DNA from 3 places in the Amycolatopsis sp. 195334CR genome. Region 1 is predicted to be linked to each of the others. Evidence: riboswitches for the same ligand, from Rfam matches in the RefSeq annotation. Region 1 holds a riboswitch; each other region holds the start of a gene.
The links. A riboswitch is a leader RNA that binds a small molecule or an ion and turns the genes downstream of it on or off. The one in region 1 is predicted to bind S-adenosylmethionine.
Positions count from the first base shown of each region.

Region 2: linked by a shared signal. The riboswitch ahead of thrC (threonine synthase) and the one ahead of JYK18_RS07165 (methionine ABC transporter ATP-binding protein) in region 1 are both predicted to bind S-adenosylmethionine.
Region 3: linked by a shared signal. The riboswitch ahead of JYK18_RS42190 (aminotransferase class V-fold PLP-dependent enzyme) and the one ahead of JYK18_RS07165 (methionine ABC transporter ATP-binding protein) in region 1 are both predicted to bind S-adenosylmethionine.

Region 1 is NZ_JAFJMJ010000001.1:1,470,837-1,477,542, forward strand. It holds gene JYK18_RS07150 (fatty acyl-AMP ligase) at 1-261, opposite strand, end outside; gene JYK18_RS07155 (ABC-F family ATP-binding cassette domain-containing protein) at 383-2,155, opposite strand; gene JYK18_RS07160 (4-(cytidine 5'-diphospho)-2-C-methyl-D-erythritol kinase) at 2,155-3,120, opposite strand; gene JYK18_RS07165 (methionine ABC transporter ATP-binding protein) at 3,202-4,212, opposite strand; SAM riboswitch class I at 4,410-4,498, opposite strand; gene rsmA (16S rRNA (adenine(1518)-N(6)/adenine(1519)-N(6))-dimethyltransferase RsmA) at 4,568-5,425, opposite strand; gene JYK18_RS07175 (resuscitation-promoting factor) at 5,546-6,706, opposite strand, start outside.
Region 2 is NZ_JAFJMJ010000001.1:4,626,591-4,633,296, reverse strand. It holds gene rpsT (30S ribosomal protein S20) at 1-13, shown strand, start outside; gene sthA (Si-specific NAD(P)(+) transhydrogenase) at 94-1,509, shown strand; gene holA (DNA polymerase III subunit delta) at 1,957-2,925, opposite strand; SAM riboswitch class I at 3,049-3,182, shown strand; gene thrC (threonine synthase) at 3,194-4,453, shown strand; gene JYK18_RS21690 (ComEA family DNA-binding protein) at 4,690-5,427, shown strand; gene JYK18_RS21685 (DUF2637 domain-containing protein) at 6,651-6,706, shown strand, end outside.
Region 3 is NZ_JAFJMJ010000003.1:1,066,548-1,073,253, forward strand. It holds gene JYK18_RS42180 (hypothetical protein) at 1-755, opposite strand, end outside; gene JYK18_RS42185 (pyridoxal-dependent decarboxylase) at 760-2,190, opposite strand; gene JYK18_RS42190 (aminotransferase class V-fold PLP-dependent enzyme) at 2,223-3,554, opposite strand; SAM riboswitch class IV at 3,592-3,706, opposite strand; gene JYK18_RS42195 (M23 family metallopeptidase) at 3,771-4,448, opposite strand; gene JYK18_RS42200 (potassium/proton antiporter) at 4,799-6,277, opposite strand; gene JYK18_RS42205 (MOSC domain-containing protein) at 6,460-6,706, shown strand, end outside.

The DNA.
Region 1 (6,706 bases):
GTGCAGCATGGTCACGCTGCCCCCGGCCAGCCAGACGGCCTGCACGGTGGGCGCGATCAGCGAGGGCGCGGCGGCCAGCACGGCGACCGCGCTGCCCGGCTCCAGCCCGCGGTGGATGAGCTCGCCCGCGAAGCGCTTCGCCTGCTCGTGGACCTCCGCCCAGGTGCGGCGAACCGGTTCCTTCGGCTCCCCAGTGACCATGCCCCGCTGCTGACCGCCCCCGGCCGCGGTGGCGACCAGGGTGTCCACGAACCGACTCATGGGCTCACTTTAGAGGGACGCGCTCCGCCGAGCGCCCCGGAGGTCTCGGCGCGGATGTCACGAATGTGGCTTTCGAGACGCGTACCGTCCCGAAAGCCACGTTCGTGACATCGCGGCTGGGCTACTCGATCGCTTCGGAGGTTTCCAGCCAGCGCTGCTCGACCTCGTCCTTTTCCGCCTGCACGGTCTTCAGCTGGGCGTTCAGGTCCATCAGCTTCGCCGGGTCGGTGGCCGCTTCGAGCAGCTGCGCGTGCAGCTTCTGCTCCCTGTCGTGCAACTGGTCCAGCTTGCGCTCCAGCCGCGACAGCTCCTTGCCGAGCGCCCGAACCTCGGCCGAGGACAGCTTCGGCGCCTCATCGACCGGCGCCGGCTTCTTGGCCACGGGCCGTTGCTCGGCGGCGGCCGCGGCCAGGCGCCGCGTCAGGTACTCCTCGATGCCGCCGGGCAGGTGCGTGATGCGCCCGTCGCCGAACAGCGCGTAGACCGCGTCGCAGACCCGTTCGGTCAGGTACCGGTCGTGCGAGACGACCACCATGGTGCCCGGCCACGAGTCGAGCAGGTCCTCCAGCTGCTGCAGGGTGTCGATGTCCAGGTCGTTCGTCGGCTCGTCGAGCAGCAGCACGTTCGGCTCGGCCATCAGCAGGCGGACCAGCTGCAGCCGCCGCCGCTCGCCGCCGGAGAGGTCCTCGACCGGCGTCCACTGCCGCGCCGGCGGGAAGCCCAGCTTCTCGGCCAGCTGCGACGCGGACAGCTCGTGCTTGCCCAGCACCACGCGCCCGGCGACCTGCTCGACCGCCTCCAGCACGCGGAGGTGCCCCGGCAGGTCCTCGAGTTCCTGCGTCAGGTGCGCCAGGCTGACCGTCTTGCCCTGGATCCGGCGGCCCCCGGCCAGCTCGGTCTCCCCCGCCAGCGCCTTGAGCAAGGTGGTCTTGCCGGAGCCGTTCACCCCGACCAGGCCGATCCGGTCCCCCGGGCCGATCCGCCAGGTCACGTTGTCCAGCAACGCTTTCTCCCCGGCGGCCAGGGTCACGTCCTCCAGCTCGACCACGGTCTTGCCCAGCCGCCGCCGGGCGAAGCTCATCAGCTCGACGGAATCCCGCGGCGGTGGCACGTCGGAGATCAGCGCCTCGGCGGCTTCGATCCGGTAGCGCGGCTTGGACGTGCGCGCCTTCGCCCCGCGCTGCAACCAGGCGAGTTCCTTGCGCGCCAGGTTCTGCCGCTTCTCCTCCAGCGTCGCGGCCAGCCGCGCGCGTTCGGCCCGCGCGAAAACCCAGTCGGCGTAACCACCTTCGTACTGCTCGACCCGCCCGCCGACGACCTCCCAGGTCCGGCCGCAGACGGTGTCCAGGAACCAGCGGTCGTGCGTGACCACCACCAGCGCGGTCTTCCGCGCGAGCAGGTGGTCGGCCAGCCAGCGCACGCCTTCGACGTCGAGGTGGTTGGTCGGCTCGTCGAGCACGACCAGGTCCAGTTCGCCGACCAGCGCGGCGGCCAGTGCCACCCGGCGGCGTTCCCCACCGGACAGCGTGGCGGTCGGGTTGTCCAGGCCCAGCGCGGTGATCCCCAGACCCTCCACAATGGACCGCACGCGGGCGTCGGCGGCCCATTCGTGGTCGGCGTCGTAGGCGGCCAGCGCGGCGTCGCGCACGGTCTCGCCGACCAGTTCGGTGCGCTGGGTGACCACGGCCATCCGCAGCCCGCGCACCTGGCTGACCCGGCCGCTGTCCGGTTCCGCGATGCCGGTGAGCACTTCGAGCAGGGTGGTCTTGCCACCGCCGTTGAGCCCGACGACGCCGATGCGCTCGCCCTCGCCGACACCGAGCGAGACGGCGTCCAGCAGCGGGCGGACGCCGTAGGACTTGGAGACCGATTCGAGGTTGACCAGGTTGACCATTACGCGTGCACCTGCGGCGGGACGGGACGGGGATCGGTGTCGCCGCCGACCGTCCTGGCGCCGGGCACCGGCCCGTGCGCCACGCGCACGGTGCGGCAGACCCCGGCCCCGGACAGCTCGGCCGCGACTTCGAGCGCGGATTCGGCGTCCTCGCAGAGGAACGCGCAGGTCGGGCCGGAACCGGAGACCGTGCCCGCCAGCGCACCGGCGTTCACCCCGGCCCGCAGCGTGCGGCGCAGGCCAGGGCGCAGCGAGACGGCCGCGGCCTGAAGATCGTTGCCCAGCAAGAGGGCCAGCTGCCTCGGATCACCGGAGGCGAGCGCTTCGACCACCGGGGCGTGCGAGCCGATCCTCGGTGGATCGCCCTCCTCGCGCAGCCGGTCGAGTTCGCTGAACACCCTCGGGGTGGACAGGCCCTTCTGGTCGAACGCGAGCACCCAGTGGAAGGTGTGGCGCGAGAGCACGGGCACCAGGCGCTCCCCGCGGCCGGTACCGAGCGCGGTGCCGCCGTAGAGCGCGAACGGCACGTCGCTGCCGAGCTTCGCGGCGACCTCGGCGAGTTCGTCGCGGGTGATCTCCAGCTTCCACAGCGAGGCCAGCCCGACCAGGGTGGCCGCCGCGTCGGCGCTGCCACCGGCCATGCCGCCGGCCACCGGGATGCCCTTGCGCAGCACCACCCGGATCTTCGGCTCGCTCTCCGCGCGGCCCACGTGCGCGGCCAGCGCCTGCACCGCGCGCCAGGCCAGGTTGTTCGCCCCGGTGGGCACGGACTTCTCGCCCTCGCCGTACACCTCGACGCCGGGGTCCTCGGTCACCGCCACGGTCACCTCGTCGGCCAGCGACAACGCCTGGAACACGGTCACCAGCTCGTGGAAACCGTCCTCGCGCAGGTCACCGACCGCCAGGTGCAGGTTGATCTTCGACGGCACCCGGACGGTGACTGGAGGCGGGACGACAGCGAGCACGGGGTCAAGCCTACGTGGCGGCAAAAAAGTCGTGCGTGCGTAGTGCCGTTCCGGCCCCGCGCACGCACGACTGGAGTTGCTTCAGGCCGCGACGCCCTGCGGGCCGCTGACCGGGTGCGTCACGTGCGCCCCGCGCTCGGCGATCCAGGCCAGCGCGCCGTCGGCCTGGTCCCCGCGGAGGCCGATGCGGAACCGGCCGACCGGGGTGTCGCCGATCCGGGTCAGGCCGCCGCCGATGGTGGCGATGTCGGTGCCGAACCGGGTGGCGGCCTCGGGCAACAGCGCGCCGACCGAGGCGAAGCCGATCAGCACCACGTCGACCGCGCGGTCGTAGCGGGCCGACTGCGCGCGGGTGGTCTCGATGGCGGGCAGCAGCGCCTGGGCGGTGCGGCTCGACGGGTCGACCAGCAGCGAGAGCACGTTGCCGTTCTCCACCACCTTGCCGTCCTCCAGCACCGCGACGTCGTCGCAGATGCGGCGGACCACGCCGGCGTCGGGCGTGGTGACGAGCACGGTCAGGCCCAGCTCGGCACGGGCGCGGTCGAGCGCGGTGAGCACACCGGCCGCGTCGTCGCCGTTGAGCCCGGCGGTCGGGTCGTCGGCGAGCAGGACGGCGGGCGAGGTGGCCAGTGCCTTGGCCACGGCCACCCGGCGGCGCTGCCCGGGGTTCAGCTCGGCGGGGTGCTGGCCGCCGCGCTGGGTCAGGCCGACGAGGTCGAGCAGGTTGCCGACGCGGGTGCGGCGGCGCGGGCCCTCGACGCCGAGCTGCTCCAGCGGCGAGGCCACGTTCCCGGCGACCGTGCGCTCGGGCTGCAGCGCGACGCGGGAGTCGACGATGCCGACCTGGCGGCGGATCTCCCGCAGGCGGCGGCCGTCGAGCGTGCCGGTGTTCAGCCCGTCCAGGCGGACCACGCCGCGGTCGGGGCGCTCCTGCAGCGCGACGCAGCGGGCCAGGGTGGACTTGCCGGAGCCCGCCGCGCCGACCACCCCGTAGAGCGAGCCGGCGTTGATGTCGAAGTTGACGTCGCGCAGCGCGTGAACGGGCGCGGCGTCGCCGGGGAAGGACTTGGTCAGGTTTTCGAGCGTGATCACGTGAATGCTCCAACAGCTGGGCGCGGACGCGCGCCGACCACAAGGAAGCACCGTCTGTTTCGACGGTGTGGCGTAAACCGGAAAGCGGCGAAGTGGGTACTGGGTCAGTCGTTGGAGCGACGACACGCACTTACCGTGCGGCGACCTTCATCCACTACTCGGCGTCGAGTCAGCATTCGCGACCGGTACACAGGATTCCTCCATCGGTCCTGGCGTTAGCACCTGCCCTCTCGGGTGGTTGCTGCGACTTCGGCGAGCCAGGCCTCTCAGTCGCTCGGGATGGATGCACAAGGAGTACACCCGATCCGGCTCGCGAAACGCAAGTCCGTAGTCGGAGATCACACGAACAGCCGCGTTATCCCTCGTTTTCGGCGGCCGCGGCGATGCGGGCGAAATCCTCGACGGTGAGTTGTTCACCCCGGGTCCGTGGATCGATACCGGCCGCGGTCAGCAGGTCCCCGGCGCGTTCGGCCGAGCCCGCCCAACCGGCGAGTGCCGCGCGGAGGGTCTTGCGGCGTTGCGAGAAGGCTGCGTCGACCACGGCGAAGACGGTCTTCCGCTCGGCGGGCCGGGTGGTGGGCACGCGCTCGAAGGCGACCAGCGCGGAGTCGACGTTGGGCACCGGCCAGAAGACGGCACGCGGCACCGCGGCCACCTTCTTCGCCCGGCCGTACCAGGCGAGCTTGACGCTGGGCACGCCGTAGGTCCGGCTGCCGGGGCCGGCCGCCATCCGGTCGGCCACCTCGGTCTGGACCATGACGAGACCGCGGGTGAGGGACGGCAGCTCGGCGAGCAGGTGCAGGACGACGGGGACGGCGACGTTGTAGGGCAGGTTCGCGACGAGCGCGGTGGGCTCGCCGACGTCGGCCTGGTGGACCCTGAGCGCGTCGGCGGGGACGACTTGGAGTTTGCCGGCCGCGTCGGGTGCGTGCTCGGCGACGGTCTCGGGGAGGCGGTTCGCCAGGACGGGGTCGATCTCGACGGCGACCACGCGGGAGCCGGTGGCGAGCAGGCCGAGGGTGAGCGAGCCGAGCCCGGGGCCGACTTCCAGGACGAGGTCGTCTTCGGTGACCTTTCCGAGCTCGGCGATCCGGCGCACGGTGTTGGGGTCGTGGACGAAGTTCTGGCCGAGCTTCTTGGTCGGCCGCACGTCGAGTTCGGCCGCCAGGCCGCGGATCTCGGCGGGGCCGAGGAGCCCGGCTGGTTTGGTCACCAGTGGATTCTAGGTGGCCCCGGGCTTCGGCTCCGACCTGGACCGAGTGTCACGCGGACCCGGGAACGGAAACGGCCCCCGGTGACGTGCGCACCGGGGGCCCTTTCAAGAAAACTGCGATCAGGGCAGGCCGAGCTTCTTCTGGCAGTGCGGCCAGGCGCTGTAGCCGCCGCGGGCGTCGCGGAGCTTGGTGGCGACGGCGATCTGCTCTTCCCGGCTGGCCTGGTGCGGCAGCGGGGCGTACTGCGTGCCGCCGTAGGCCTTCCAGGTGCTGGCGTTGAACTGCAGCCCGCCGTAGTAGCCGTTGCCGGAGTTGATGGCCCAGTTGCCGGTGGACTCGCAGTGCGCGAGCTTGTCCCACACCGCACCACCGCTGATCGGCGGAACGGCCGACTTCTTGGTGCCGACCCGGACCTTCTTCGGCTTGGCTTCCTTGGTGATCTCCTCGGAGATCTTCTCGCGGGCGACTTCCTTGTCGTTCTCCTTCGTCACCCGGTAGGTGACGTTCTTCGAACCGGCTTCGCCCTGCTCCTCGACGACGGTCTTGCCCTTGTCGAGGGTGTCGTCCTCGATCTCCTCGACCGGCGGCGGGATCTCTTCGTTCTCGTTGACCACCGACACGCCGGTGCGGCTGACGTGCACCTCGGCACCGTCGGTCAGCTTGTAGTCCATGCCGCCGTCGACCTTGTCCTCCGGGCCGATCGTCAGCTGCAGCTCGCCGAAGAACTCCTTGGCGGTCACCGCGTTGGTCTGCACCTGGCGGGGTTCGTTGCCGCCGTCGTACAGGGTCACGTTCTTCAGGGTCTTGACCTCGAGGGTCATCCCCTCGAGCGGGATCTGGCCGTCGCCACCGACGGACATCCAGGTGCCGGGCTTGGCCGCCTCGGCGAGACCGAGCTGGGTCATCGCCTCGGACACCGTGGTCGCGCGCACCCACGCCTCGCGGGGGCTGCCGTCCACGATCAGGTTCAGCTGGCGCCCGCGCTCCAGGGTGATGACCGTGTCGTCGGCCACCGCGGCGTCCGGCGACGGCGAGATCGCGTCGTGCGCGCCGATCTGGTAGCCGGCGTCCTTGAGCACCTCGCCGACGGTGCCGCCGAAGGTGTTGACCGTCTGCTGCGCGCCGTCGACGTCGACGGTGACGCTCTTGTTCATCGCCATCGCGGCGGCGCCGCCACCGGTCAGGGTGATCAGGACGGCCAGCACGGCGCCCTTGAGGAAGCGCTTCTTCCAGGTCTTCGCCGCCTTGACCACACCGTCTTCGACGGGCAGCGGCGCGCC
Region 2 (6,706 bases), 3.2 Mb from region 1:
CAACGCGCTCTGAGCCGCTTCCCGAAGGGCCCCCGGTGATCAACCGGGGGCTTTTTCGTGTGTTCGGCGTCTCGATAGGGCAGGCTATGGCGCGTGAGCGCCTATGACTACGACCTGATCGTGATCGGCTCCGGCCCCGGCGGGCAGAAGGCCGCGATCGCCGCGGCCAAGCTCGGCAAGCGCGTGGCGGTGGTCGACCGCCACGACATGGTCGGCGGGGTGTGCGTCAACACCGGCACCATTCCGTCGAAGACGCTGCGCGAGGCCGTGCACTACCTGACCGGGATGAGCCAGCGCGAGCTGTACGGGGCGAGTTACCGGGTCAAGCAGGACATCACCATCTCGGATCTGATGGCGCGCACGCAGCACGTGATCGGGCGTGAGGTCGAGGTGGTGCGCGCGCAGCTGCTGCGCAACGGGGTGCACCTGGTCAGCGGCCTCGGCCGGTTCACCGATCCGCACACGGTCGCGGTCGAAGGCGGTCCGCGCGGTGAGCGGACGGCGCTGACCGGCGAGTTCGTCGTGATCGGCACCGGCACGCGGCCGGCGCGACCCCCGGAGGTCGACTTCGACGAGGCGCGGGTGCTCGATTCGGACGAGATCCTGAGCCTCGACCGCATCCCGTCCTCGCTGGTCGTGGTGGGGGCCGGGGTGATCGGCATCGAGTACGCGTCGATGTTCGCCGCGCTCGGCTGCCGGGTGACCGTGGTCGAGCAGCGCGAGCGGATGCTGGAGTTCTGCGACCCGGAGATCGTCGAGTCGCTGAAGTTCCACCTGCGGGACCTGGCGGTGACCTTCCGGTTCGGCGAGAAGGTGGTCGACGTGGCGGTCGGCGAGCACGCCACGGTGACGTCGCTGGCCAGCGGAAAGCGCATCCCGGCCGAAGCGGTGATGTACTCGGCGGGGCGCCAGGGCATGACCGACGCGCTCGGCCTGGAGCACGCGGGCTTGACGGCCGACAAGCGCGGACGGCTCAGCGTGGACGGCCACTACCGCACCGAGGTGCCGCACATCTACGCCGTCGGTGACGTGATCGGTTTCCCCGCGCTGGCCGCGACCTCGATGGACCAGGGCAGGCTGGCCGCCTACCACGCATTTGGTGAGCCGGCGAACGAACTGGCCGCCCTCCAGCCGATCGGCATCTACACCATCCCGGAAATCTCCTACTGCGGCGCGACGGAGGCTGAGCTGACTTCGTCGTCGATCCCCTACGAAACCGGCACCGCCCGGTACCGCGAACTAGCCCGAGGCCAAATAGCCGGCGACTCGTACGGGATGCTGAAGCTGTTGGTGTCCACAGAGGACAGGAAGCTGCTCGGCGTCCACGTCTTCGGCACCGGCGCCACCGACCTGGTCCACATCGGCCAAGCCGTAATGGGCTGCGGCGGCACCGTCGACTACCTGGTGGACGCCGTCTTCAACTACCCGACCCTGTCGGAGGCCTACAAGGTCGCCGCCCTGGACGCCACGAACAAGATCCGCGCCCTGGCCCGCTTCACCACCACCTGAGCTTTGCCACCCCAGCCCAACACCCAGCGACGCTCGAAGCCCCGATCCAGCGCCAGCGACTGAAGCCACCCGGCCCGCGCCAAACCCGCCAGTACCCAGCTGGCGGCTCGTGCCGACCCCACATCCGTCACGGTGCCCCAGCTCCGTGCTGGTGCCACACCACCATGCCGGTGCCCCAGCTCCGTGCTGGTGCCGCACATCCGTGCCGGTGCCCCAGCTCCGTGCTAGTGCCGCACATCCGTGCCGGTGCCCCAGATTCGCGCGGGCACCTCAGCTCCATGTCGGCGCCCAGATCATGTCGGCGCGCCAGTTCGCGTCGGCACCCAGTTCGCGTCGGCGCGCCAGTTCGCGTCGGCGCCTCAGCCCCACGCCAGCGCCCCGCGTGTCAGCGCCTCAGCTCCGTGCCAACACGCCAGTTCCCGAACCAGTCCCCCGAAGCTGCTGACCTCAGCGCCGTTCCTTAGCCGCCGCGATCGCCAGCACCGCCCGCTCCAGGGCGTAGTCCGGATCCGCCGCCGCCCCCTTCACGTCCGCGTTGAGCTTCGCCACGACGCGCATCGCGTCCGCCAGCCCGTCCGGCCCCCACCCGCGCACCTGCCCCTGCGCCTTCCGGATCTTCCACGGCGGCATCCCCAGCTCCCCCGCCATCGCGTTCGGGTTCCCGCGCCCGGCCCCGGCCACCCTTGCGATCGTCCGTACCGCGTCCGCCAGCGCGTCGGCGACCAGCACGTGCGGCACACCGATCTGCATCGCCCAGCGCACCGACTCCAGCGCCGCCGCCCGATCCCCGGACACCGCCTTCTCCGCCACCGCGAACCCGGTCACGTCCGCCCGGCCCCGGTGGTACTGCCGAACGGCGTGCTCGTCGACCTTCCCACCGGAGTCGGCCACCAGCTGCGTCGCGGCCGACGAGAGCTCCCGCAGATCCGACCCCACCGAGTCGATCAGCGCCATCACCCCGGCGGCGTCGATCTTGCCGCCCGCCTGCCGGACCTCGTTGCGCACAAAGGCTTCCCGCTCGGCGGGCTTGGTGATCTTCGGGCATTCGACCACCTCCGCCCCGGCCTTGCGCAGGGCAGCAGGCAGCGCCTTGCCCGCCTTCGTCCGGCCGCCGCCGGTGTGCACGATCACGAGCACCACCCCATCGGCGGGGTCCTTGACGTAGGCCAGGATCGCGTCGCCGATCTCCTGCGAGGCGTCCTGCGCCCCATCGATCGCGATCACCCGGCCCTCGCTGAACAGTGACGGACTGACCAGCTCGGCCAGCACCGGGGCTGTGAGTTCGGACACCTTCATCCGGGTGAGGTCCGCCGCCGGATCGGCCCTACGGGCGGCCTCGAGAGCGGCTCGAATCGCCCGCTCGATGAGCAGTTCTTCCTCGCCGAGCACGAGGTGGAGCGCGGCTGCGTCGGTCACGGCACGATCCTGCCACGCCCGGCTACGGCTAGCCCGGCACGGTGAGGTCCTCGCGTGGGCACGGCGTGATGCCGTACGGTGTTGGCGAGGCGCCGCGCCCAGCGCGGCCCGACAACCGAATACCGCTCATCCAGAGGGGCAGAGGGATACGGCCCGAAGAAGCCCCGGCAACCGGCGTCAGCCTGTCATCTCGATTCCGCGAGGTAGCTGACGATCACGGTGCCAATTCCGGCCCACACCCGTGGGGCAGATGAGGAAGGACCTCGCGATGACTGCCACCCTCCGCACGACCAAGCGCACCCTGGACCTCGGCCCGGCCGTCGAGCTGGTGTCGAAGGAAGAGGGCCACCGCCAGCCGCTGGCGCCCGAGTTCGTCTCCGCCGAGGACTTCTCCCCGCTCGAGGTCGCCTACGACTTCGGCCGCGTGCGCCGCGAGGACATCGAGAAGGGCCCGCGCAACATCTGGCGCTACAAGAGCCTCCTTCCGGTGCCGTCGAACGTCGAGGAGATCCCGAACACCGAGCCCGGCTGTACCCGGCTGGTGCGTGCCGACCGGCTCGCGAAAGCCTTGGGGCTCAAGCGAGTCTGGGTCAAGGACGACACCGGCAACCCCACCCACTCGTTCAAGGACCGCGTGGTCGCGGTGGCACTGGCCGCCGCCCGCGAGTTCGGCTTCGAGGTGCTGGCCTGCCCCTCCACCGGCAACCTGGCCAACGCCGTGGCCGCGGCCGCGGCCCGCGCGGGCTGGGAATCCGTGGTGCTGATCCCGAAGACCCTGGAGCGGGCCAAGATCCTCACCACCGCGGTCTACGACGGCGCGCTCATCGCCGTCGACGGCAACTACGACGACGTCAACCGCCTGGCCACCCAGCTCGCCGCGGAGAACGAGAACTGGGCGTTCGTCAACGTCAACGTGCGGCCGTACTACTCCGAGGGCTCGAAGACGCTGGCCTTCGAGGTGGCCGAGCAGCTGGGCTGGCGCCGCCCGCAGCAGATTGTCGTGCCGATCGCCTCCGGTTCTCAGTTGACCAAGGTGGACAAGGGTTTCCGCGAGCTGGGTGAACTCGGTCTCGTCGAGCAGTCGCCGTACAAGATCTTCGGCGCCCAGGCCACCGGCTGCTCGCCGGTCTCGGCCGCCTTCCGCGCCGGGCACGACGTGGTGCAGCCGGTCAAGCCGGACACCATCGCCCGCTCGCTGGCCATCGGCAACCCGGCGGACGGCCCCTACGTGCTGGACGTGGTCAACCGCACCGGCGGCTCGATCGAGGACGTCAGCGACGAAGAGGTGGTCGAGGGCATCCGCCTCCTGGCGCGCACCGAAGGCATCTTCACCGAAACCGCCGGCGGCGTGACCGTGGCGACCGCGAAGAAGCTCGTCGAGGCCGGGAAGCTGAACCCGGACGAGGAAACCGTTCTCCTGATCACCGGTGACGGCCTCAAGACGCTCGATGCCGTCGAGGGCAAGATCGGCCCGCGCGCCACCGTGCCCGCCTCCGCCGACGCGGTTCGCGAAGCTCTCGCCAAATAATCTCCTTTCCTGAACACGAATGTGGCTTCCGGACGCTGGCCCGTCCGGGAGCCACATTTGTCTTTCGCGGTAGAACAACGGACTCGGCGCTGGGAAACAACGGCTCTTCGGCCATCAAACACCCGAACGCCGAATTCGTCCACGCCGCCCGCTGAGTTGTCCACAACCACCCACTTATCCACAGCCCCCGCCCCGCCCCCTGGCCTCCCCCGCCCCATCCCCATAGCGTCGAAGGCGTGTTCGAACGTCTTCAATCACTCGCCCATCCCGGAGCACCATCCTCCGAGGAACCGAAACCGGATCTCGCCGAACTGGCGGCCCGGGTCGAACGCGACCGCACGCGCAGGCTGGTCACGCGTTGGCTCCCCAAAGCCCGTGGCAGTCCGGTAAAACGCCGCACCGCGATCGTGTTCGCCATCGCCGGTGTGCTCTCGATCGTGCTCACGGCCCTGCTGCTGTTCGGCGGCGGGCCGGAGCCGGAGCGCGCCCCGCCATTGCCGATCGCCCGTGCGGCACCGGTTTCCAGCGCACCACCACCGAGCGCGTCCGCCGAGTTGGTGGTGAGCGTGATCGGCAAGGTCATCCGGCCGGGCCTGGTCACGCTTCCCGCCGGAGCGCGGGTCGCCGACGCGGTGCGTGCGGCCGGTGGCGCCTTACCCGGCACCGATCTTGCCACCGTGAACCTGGCTCGCCGTCTCAGCGACGGGGAGCAACTCGATGTGGGAGCACCACCACAGGCCCAAGGTCCGGCGCCGACTTCCCCCGGCGCCGGACCCGAGGTCAAGGTCGACCTCAACACCGCGAGCCTGGCTCAGCTCGACGATTTACCCGGTGTCGGAGAAGTGACCGCGCAACGCATTCTCGACTGGCGCAATCAACACGGCCGTTTCACCGCGGTCGAGCAACTCCGTGAAGTGGAAGGAATCGGCGAAACCCGGTTCACGCGCTTGCGTGATCAGGTGACCGTGCAATGACCCAGGCCGCCGATTCGGCGGTCACCCCGGAACCGGCCGGGCACGACATGCGGCTGGTACCGGCCGCGCTCACCGTGTGGCTCGGCACGCTCGGCGGCCTGCTGTTCGGCTGGTGGGTGGCTCTCGCGGTCGGCGCGGGTGTCGCAGCGATGGCGGTTGCCGGACTGGTCGTCGCCCGCCGCCGCGCAGCGGGCGACGAGCGGTTTCGAGCGCTTCTGTTGGCACTACTGGGTTTCGGCGCGCTGCTCGCGGTGGTGGTGACGCCACGGTTGCAGGCCGCGCAACAGGATCCGATCCGTCCGGCGGCGGATCGAGGAGTACACGCGGTGTTCCGGGTGACGGTCACCGAACGGCCCCGGCCGATCCGTTCGGCCGGCTACGCGGGAAGGGCAGGTGGTACGAGTGCGGTGCTGATCCCGGCTGAGGTCGCCGAAGCCACGGTCGACCGGCGGGCAGTGGTCTCCGACGGTCGAGTGGTGTTGCTGGCCGCGTTGGAAGGCTGGTCGGATCTGTTGCCAGGGCAGCAGGTGACGGCCTCGGGTTCCCTGGCCCCGGGGCGTCAGGCCGAGCTGACCGTGGCGGCCCTCCAAGTACGAGGGCCACCTCTAGCGGTCACCGAGGCGCCGTGGTGGCAGCGGGCAGCCGCATCAATGCGAGCAGGACTCCGGAAGGCATCCGGCGTGCTCAGCGAGGAACCCGCTGGGCTGGTGCCGGGGCTGGCGGTCGGTGACACCACCGGCATGTCACGTCGGGTGGAGGACGAGTTCCGTGATGCGGGCCTGTCACACCTGACGGCGGTCAGCGGGAACAATGCTCGTCCTACACATGCGGCTAGGACGAGCGAGTCCAGTGGGCACCATCGCCGGGAGGCAGACGGCCCGCCCGCTCCTGACCTCCGAGGAGCGCTCGCATGCGTGTGTGGATCTACCGGGTGGCCGTGGTGTCGGCCCTCGTCATCGTGCTGCCGTGGGTGCGCGGCATCGGCGCCCCGCTGATCGGGCTCGGCTGATGGCCGCGCGCGGGCTGTGCCCCGAGTGCAAGCACCAGCACGGGCTCACGAAGGACGGCACCCTTCGCCGCCACAACGACCCGAACGCCATGCCTCGGATCCAGAGGTGCGATGGCTCCGGGAACAGCCCGGTGTGCCCTGGCAACCTCCGCGACTGCCCGACGTGGCAGCACCACCCGGTGTGGCACGCCTGGAACTCCGGGGAGGACGCGTGATGCGCGCGAACACAACCCCGGGGCACCTCTCGACCTGGAGCGGCTTCCTCTTCGG
Region 3 (6,706 bases), on a different contig from region 1:
CGCCATTGTCCACGGCGCGTGACCAGCGCGGCGATCGCCCCGGTGAGCAGCACCAGCCCCGGCACCAGGCCCGGCGGCGCCGGGATCATCTCCAGCGAGCCCACCACGACCAGCAGCGCCACCACCGCGAGCAGCAGGCTGCGCTCCAGCACGGCGAGCACCAGCAGGCCGACCACGTAGACGAGCAGGTCGCCCAGGTCCGGCAGGGCCATCGCCAGCAGCATGCTCGCCACCAGCCCGGTCAGCACGGCACCGGTCCAGCCCGCCACCTTCCGCCCCCGGCCGGTGCCGAAGTACGCCCAAGCCAGGCCGCAGAGGCCGAGCCCGCCCAGCGGCAGCACGAAGGTGGTCAGGAAGCCGGACTCGTCGATCGAGGTCCAGCTCGCCCCGCCGAAGGCCGACAGCACCAGGATCGCGGCCGCACCGCCGGCCACCAGCAGGGCGACCCGCCACGCCGACGGCCGCGACTTGGCCTGGAAGACGTACCAGGCCACGGTCACCGCGAAGACCAGGAGCGCGGCGACCGGCCACCGGCCGAACGCCGAGAACGGCTGCGGGCTCTGCAACGCGACCAGGGCACCCGAATCGGCATAGGCGTACAGGCTCTGGACCATCAGGGGCTCGCCCTGCGGGGCGTAGGCGAACCAGCCGAAGTCCGTTCTCGGCACGAACACCACCGCGGCGAGCAGGGCCACCGCCGCGAGCAGCAGCGGGACCCAGTAGTCCCGCCGGTTCGCCGAAATCGGTTCGCGCACGTACTTACCCCCTGGCCAGCCTGGCCCCGATCTCCCGCACCACCGAGACGAGCAGGGCGATGTCCGCCGCGCCGGTCCGCCAGTTGACGATCGCCGGCCGCAGCGCGACCCGCCCCCGGTACACGGTCGTGCCAGCGTAGACCCGGCCGTCCGCCAGCAACTCGGCCCCCAGCCGCCGGTTCAGCTCGTCCATCCGTTCGTCGTCGAATCCCTCGTGGTGGTACCGGAAACACACCACGTTCAGGCCCGGCGGCGCGAGCGGTTCCAGGTCCGGCGCCTCGTCGACCAGCTTGCCGAGCAGCCGCGCGAGTTCGTGGTGGCGCTCGATCATCGCGCGGTGGCCGTCGCGGCCGTAGGCACGCAGCGTCGCCCAGATCGGCAGGGCGCGGGCGCGGCGGGAGGATTCCGGGCCGAGCGAGTTGTAGTTGATCCTGGCCTCGTCACCGACCGGCAGGTACGCCGCGTCGGGCATGCCGAACGACTGCACCAGGCGCCGGGGTTCGCGCAGGAAGGCGAACCCGCTCTCGTACGGCACGTTGAGCCACTTGTGCCCGTCGGCGGCCACGGAATCGGCGCGCTCGACGCCCTTCACCAGGTGCGCCGTCTTCGGGGAGACCGCGGCGAAGAGGCCGAACGCACCGTCGATGTGCAACCACGCGCCGTACTTCTCGGCCAGGTCGGCCAAATCGGCGATGGGATCGAAGTCGCCCGCGTTGACCTCACCGGCGTTCCCGATGATCACCGCCGGGCCGTCGACCGCGGCGAGTTCCGCTTCCATCGCGGCGAGATCCACCCGGCCGGCGTCGTCGCGGGCGAACACGCGCACGGTGTCGCGGCCGCAGCCGAGGATCTGCAACGCCTTGCGGCTGCTGGGATGCACGTAACCGCTGGAGAGCACCGGCAGGCGCGGCAACCCGAGCAGGCCGTCGGCGCTGACGTCCACCCCGTGCTGTTCGGCCCACCAGTGCCGGGCGGCGGCCAGCCCGGTCAGGTTCGCCAGCGTCGCGCTCGGGGTCAGCACACCGCCGTAGGACGCGGGCAGGCCGAACAGGTCCTTCAACCAGCCCAGTACGACGGTCTCCACCCGGGCCGCGAAGGGCGAGGTCGGCCAGAGCCCGGCGACCTGGTCGAGCAGCGACGTCACCCAGTCCGCGGCCTGCGCCGCCGGGGTCGAACCGCCGACGACGTAGTGGAAGAACCGCGGACCGGACGAATGCGTGGCCGCCTCGGTGCCGATCCGCACCAGCTCGCGGAGGCTGGGCAGGGTGCCGTCACCGCCTTCCGGCAGTGGCCCGTCGAGCTCGTCCAGCAGCGGTGCGGTGGCCGGGTCGTGGACCAGCCGGTCCCCCAGCGAAGCCAGGTACGGCCCGGCGGCGTCGGCCACCAGTCGCAGTGCTTCGGCCGTCGCGTCGCGTTCCTCCAGCGGATCTCCCATACCCGCAGAAGATCACGCGCACGGGCGCGCGTCTAGGCCAGGAAATCCGGCAGGGGCCGGGGATCCGGGGTCGGCGCCCAGCGGCCGTCGACCTTGCCGTACTCCCAGCGGGCTCCCCTGGCGACGATCTGCCGCAGGGCGAGCAGCAGCCGGTCGACGTGCTCCTCGGTGCTGCCGAGGCCGAGGCTGACACGCACCGCCTGCTGCCCCTCGCCGCCCGCGTGCCGGATCAGGCGCCGCGTCGCGATGTGCGCGCAGAACGCGCCGTCCCGCACGCCGATGCCGTATTCCGCGGAGAGCACCGCGGCCAGCCAGCCGGGCTCGAAGCCGTCGATGACGAAGCTGAGCGTGCCGACGCGGTCGACGTCGGCGTCGAACAGGCGCAGTTCCGCGAAGCCGGGAACGGAGGACAGCCCGCGGTGCAACCGCCGCAGCAATGCGTCCTCGTGCTCGCGGATGGCATCCCAGTTCTCCGAAAGCGCTTCGCACGCCACACCCAGCGCGTACACCCCGACCGTGTTGGGCGAACCGGCTTCGTGACGCTCCGGCCCGGAGTTCCACACCACGCCGATCTCGGCGCTTCCGTTGCGCTGCACCGCTTTGGTCGCCCCGCCACCGGCGAGGTACGGCTGCCCGGCCCGCAGCCAGTCGGCCCGGCCGACCAGCGCACCGGCCCCGAACGGCGCGTACAGCTTGTGCCCCGACAGCGCCACGTAGTCCACGTCCAGCTCGCGCAGCGAGAACGGCCGGTGCGGCGCCAGCTGGGCCGCGTCCAGCGCGATCCGCGCGCCGTGCTTCCTCGCCACCGCGGCGATTTCGGCCACCGGCAGCAGTTCGCCGGTCACGTTGGACGCGCCGGTGAGCACCACCAGGCGCGGACCCGGCGCGCACTCCGCCAGCGCACTGTCCACAGCGGACACCGCGGCGAGCCTGGTGCGCGGCGGTTCCACGCGGTGCACGCGCGGGCCGCGCCACGGCAGCAGCGCCGCGTGGTGCTCGGTGTCGAACAGCACCACGGAGGTCTCGCGCGGCAGGCACTTCGCCAGCAGGTTGAACGAGTCGGTGGTGTTGCGGGTGAAGATCACCGCGTCCGAGGAGCGGGCGCCGGTGAAGCGCCGCAACACTTCCCGGGTGCGCTCGTAGACCTTTGTGGACACCTGGGAGGCGAAGCCCGCGCCGCGGTGCACGCTGGCGTACCAGGGCAGGAACTCGTCGACGGCGGTGCGGACCCGCTGCAGGCAGGGCGCGCTCGCGGCGTGGTCGAGGTTCGCGTAGCCGATCTCACCGCCGTTGACCAGCGGCACGGACAGCGCGGCACCGGCGACTTCCGGGACGGTGCAGGTGCGTTCGAGTGCGAGCGTCATGGGGGGCCTCCTCGATGTCGGGACCCCCGACCGAGAGGATCCGCGCTTGCCCGCCACACCTCGTGACGAGCCAGGTCCTCACCCGGGGCACCCCACCGCGGTTGGAGGGTTGCCGGCCAGCTAGCCGGGGCTTGACGCTGGCACTCATGACCTAGCCGAAAAGGTAACCCACTGGGCGGCGCCCGCGCCAGGGCCGCCCAGTGGGTGAGATGGCGATCACTCCGCTTCGTACCGGAACCGGCCGGGGAGCTGGACCGCCTCGCCATCGGCGACACGCGTCGCGACGCCGCTGTACTGCGTGGTGCCCTCGGTGAACCGCCAGCCGCCGAATTCCTTGCCGTCAACGGGTTCCCCGTGCGATTCGGCAATGCGGGAGTGGACCTGGCCGTAGCTGAGGCCGTCCCAGTTCCCGGCGTCCAGCGCGTCCGCCGACCGCGCGGTCCCGTCCGGCAGTGTCCACAGGGTGAAATGCACGTGGGCGCCGGAACTGCTGCCACCGCAGGGCAGCGCGTTGCCGGTTTCGCCGAGCAGCGCGCCCGGTTCGACGGCCTGCCCGTCGGTGACCGCGATGCGCTCCAGGTGGTAGTAGCCGGTGCGCCAGCCACCCGCGTGGTCGATGGTCACCCAGTCGCCGCCGTCGCAGTGCTGCAGCCGGACCGTGCCGGCCAGCGGCGCGCGCACCAGGCCGTCGCGGGGGCTCAGGTCGAGCGCGTTCTTGACCCCGCTGGTGCCGTTGTCCGAATGGATGCCCGCCGAACTGACCTGCTGCCCAGCCTCGAACGGCAGGGCGAAGACGGGGAACGCCTCGGCAGCCGAAGCAGACGGCGCCAGCAGCACCCCACCGGCGAGCACGGCGACCGCCGCCAGCCCACGAAGGTTCGACGAGTCAGCCACGCTTCGTGCTCCCCACACTCGCTACCCACCATTCGGGTTAGTCAATGCGAGCGAAACGTAAGCCATTCGGCGGAAGTTAGGAATACACGAGGTGAGACAAAACCGCGTTAAGTGACCCAAGTCACACTGAATCATCGCTGCTCAGACGGGTTCACACGCCTACTCGAGCCGGGCCGCGGCCACTCCAGCCGGACCACGGCTACTCGAGCCGGACCACGGCCACTCAAGCCGGGCACGGCTACTCAGGCCAGGTCACGGCGACTTGAGCCGGGCCATGGCCGCGAAGGCCAAGTCACGGCTACTCGGCCGGGCCACGGCTCTCGAGCCGGGTCACAGCTGCTCAGGCCGCATCAGCTACCGGATTCGCCTCGCCAGCGAGCCAGTCTGCCCGCCCTGTCGATGGCCCGCAGCCGCCGCTCGGCGGCCGACCGGGCCGCCTCGGTGGTGACCACCAGCAGCTGGTCCAGCTCCTGGAGACGGCTGGTGCTCTGCGGCGTGAACGACTTGCCGCCGCGGACCACCAGGCTCACCGAAGCCCCCACCGGCAGGCGCAGCTCGGACAGGTACACGCCGTGCATCCGCGACCCCCGCTGGATGCGCACCTGGAGCAGTTCGGCCCCCAGCTCGTCCAGCGGCGCGGCGTCGACCTGGATCTCCCTGGCCTCGGTCGAATCGGACAGCCCGAGCCACCGGCCGAGCGGGGTCAGCGTCGCGCCCTGCAGCAGGGTCAGCACGATGACCAGGACAAACACCGCGTCGACCAGCTCCTGCGCCCCCGGCACGCCCTCGGCGAGCGGGATCATCGCGAGCACGATCGGCACCGCCCCGCGCAGCCCCGCCCACGACAGGAACACCTGCTCGCGCCACGGCAGCTTGAACGGCAGCGCGGAGATCAGCACCGAGGCGGGCCGCGCCAGCAGCAGCACCACCGCCCCGGCCACCAGGCCCTGGACCAGGCTCTCCAACAACCTGCCCGGCGAGGCGAACAGGCCGAGCAGCACGAACAACCCGATCTGTGCCAGCCACCCGAGCCCCTCGGCGAACGACAGCGTGTCGGACCGGTGCGGCAGCCGGGAGTTGCCCAGCACCACCCCGGCGACGTAGGTGGCCAGCAGCCCGGACGCGTGCGCGAGCTGACCGCCGGAGTAGGCGACCACGCACACCGCGACCGTGGCCACCGGGTAGAGACCGGTGGCGGGCAGCGCCGCCTTGCGCAGCGCCGCCGCGCCCACCCAGCCGAGCACCAGCCCGATCAGCAGTCCCGCGCCCAGCTCGTAGACCACCAGCAACGGCAGCGTCCAGTCCACTGTGGTCCCGGTGGCCAGCACGACGACGGCGATGTAGGCGGGCGCGTCGTTGATGCCGGACTCGATCTCCAGCGTGCCGACCAGCCGCTTCCCGATGCCCGCCGAGCGGAGCACGGAGAACACCGCGGCGGCGTCGGTCGAGGCGAGCACCGCGCCCCACAGCAGCGCCATCCGCCAGTCCAGCCCGAGCAGCAGGTGCAACGCCCCGCCGGTGATCGCGATGCTCACCCCCACGCCCACAGTGGACAGTGCGATTCCCGGCCACAGCGCCGGTTTGACGGTCTGCCAACGAGTGGTCAGGCCGCCCTCGGTGAGGATCATCACCAGCGCGGCCAGGCCGAGCGACTGGGTCAGCGTGGCGTTCTCGAACTCCAGGCCCAGCCCGGCTTCGCCGATCAGCACGCCGATGCCGAGGTAGAGCAGCAGCGAGGGCAGCCCGAGCCGGATCGAAACCCGCACCGCCAGCACGGAAACGAGCAGCACGGCCGCGCCGGCCCCGAGAATCACCGGGAGCTGGTCCATCCGCCGCCTCCCCTCGCCACCTGATCGCTCACTCAGAATAGTGAACGCGCGTTCGCGTGGTGACATCGGTGCGGCGCAACGGAAAATGGCTGTCCCCCGATTCGGCCGAATGGTTGACTTCCGACATGCCCCTGGTGCACTCGGTGAATATCGGCTCCGCGCAACCGAATCCGTGGAAATCCGTGCCCACCACGGGATTCCACAAGCGACCGGTCCCCGGCCCGGTGCTCGTCCGGGTGCCGGGACCGGCGGGCAGCGGGCTCGACGATGATCACGTGGGTGACCACCGCAACCACGGCGGCGAGGAGCAGGCGGTGCTCGCGCACGCGGTCGAGGACCTGGCGCGCTGGTCGCGGCTGCTCGGCCGCGAACTGCCGCCCGGCTCGTTCGGCGAGAACCTGACCACCAGCGGCCTCGACCTCACCGGCG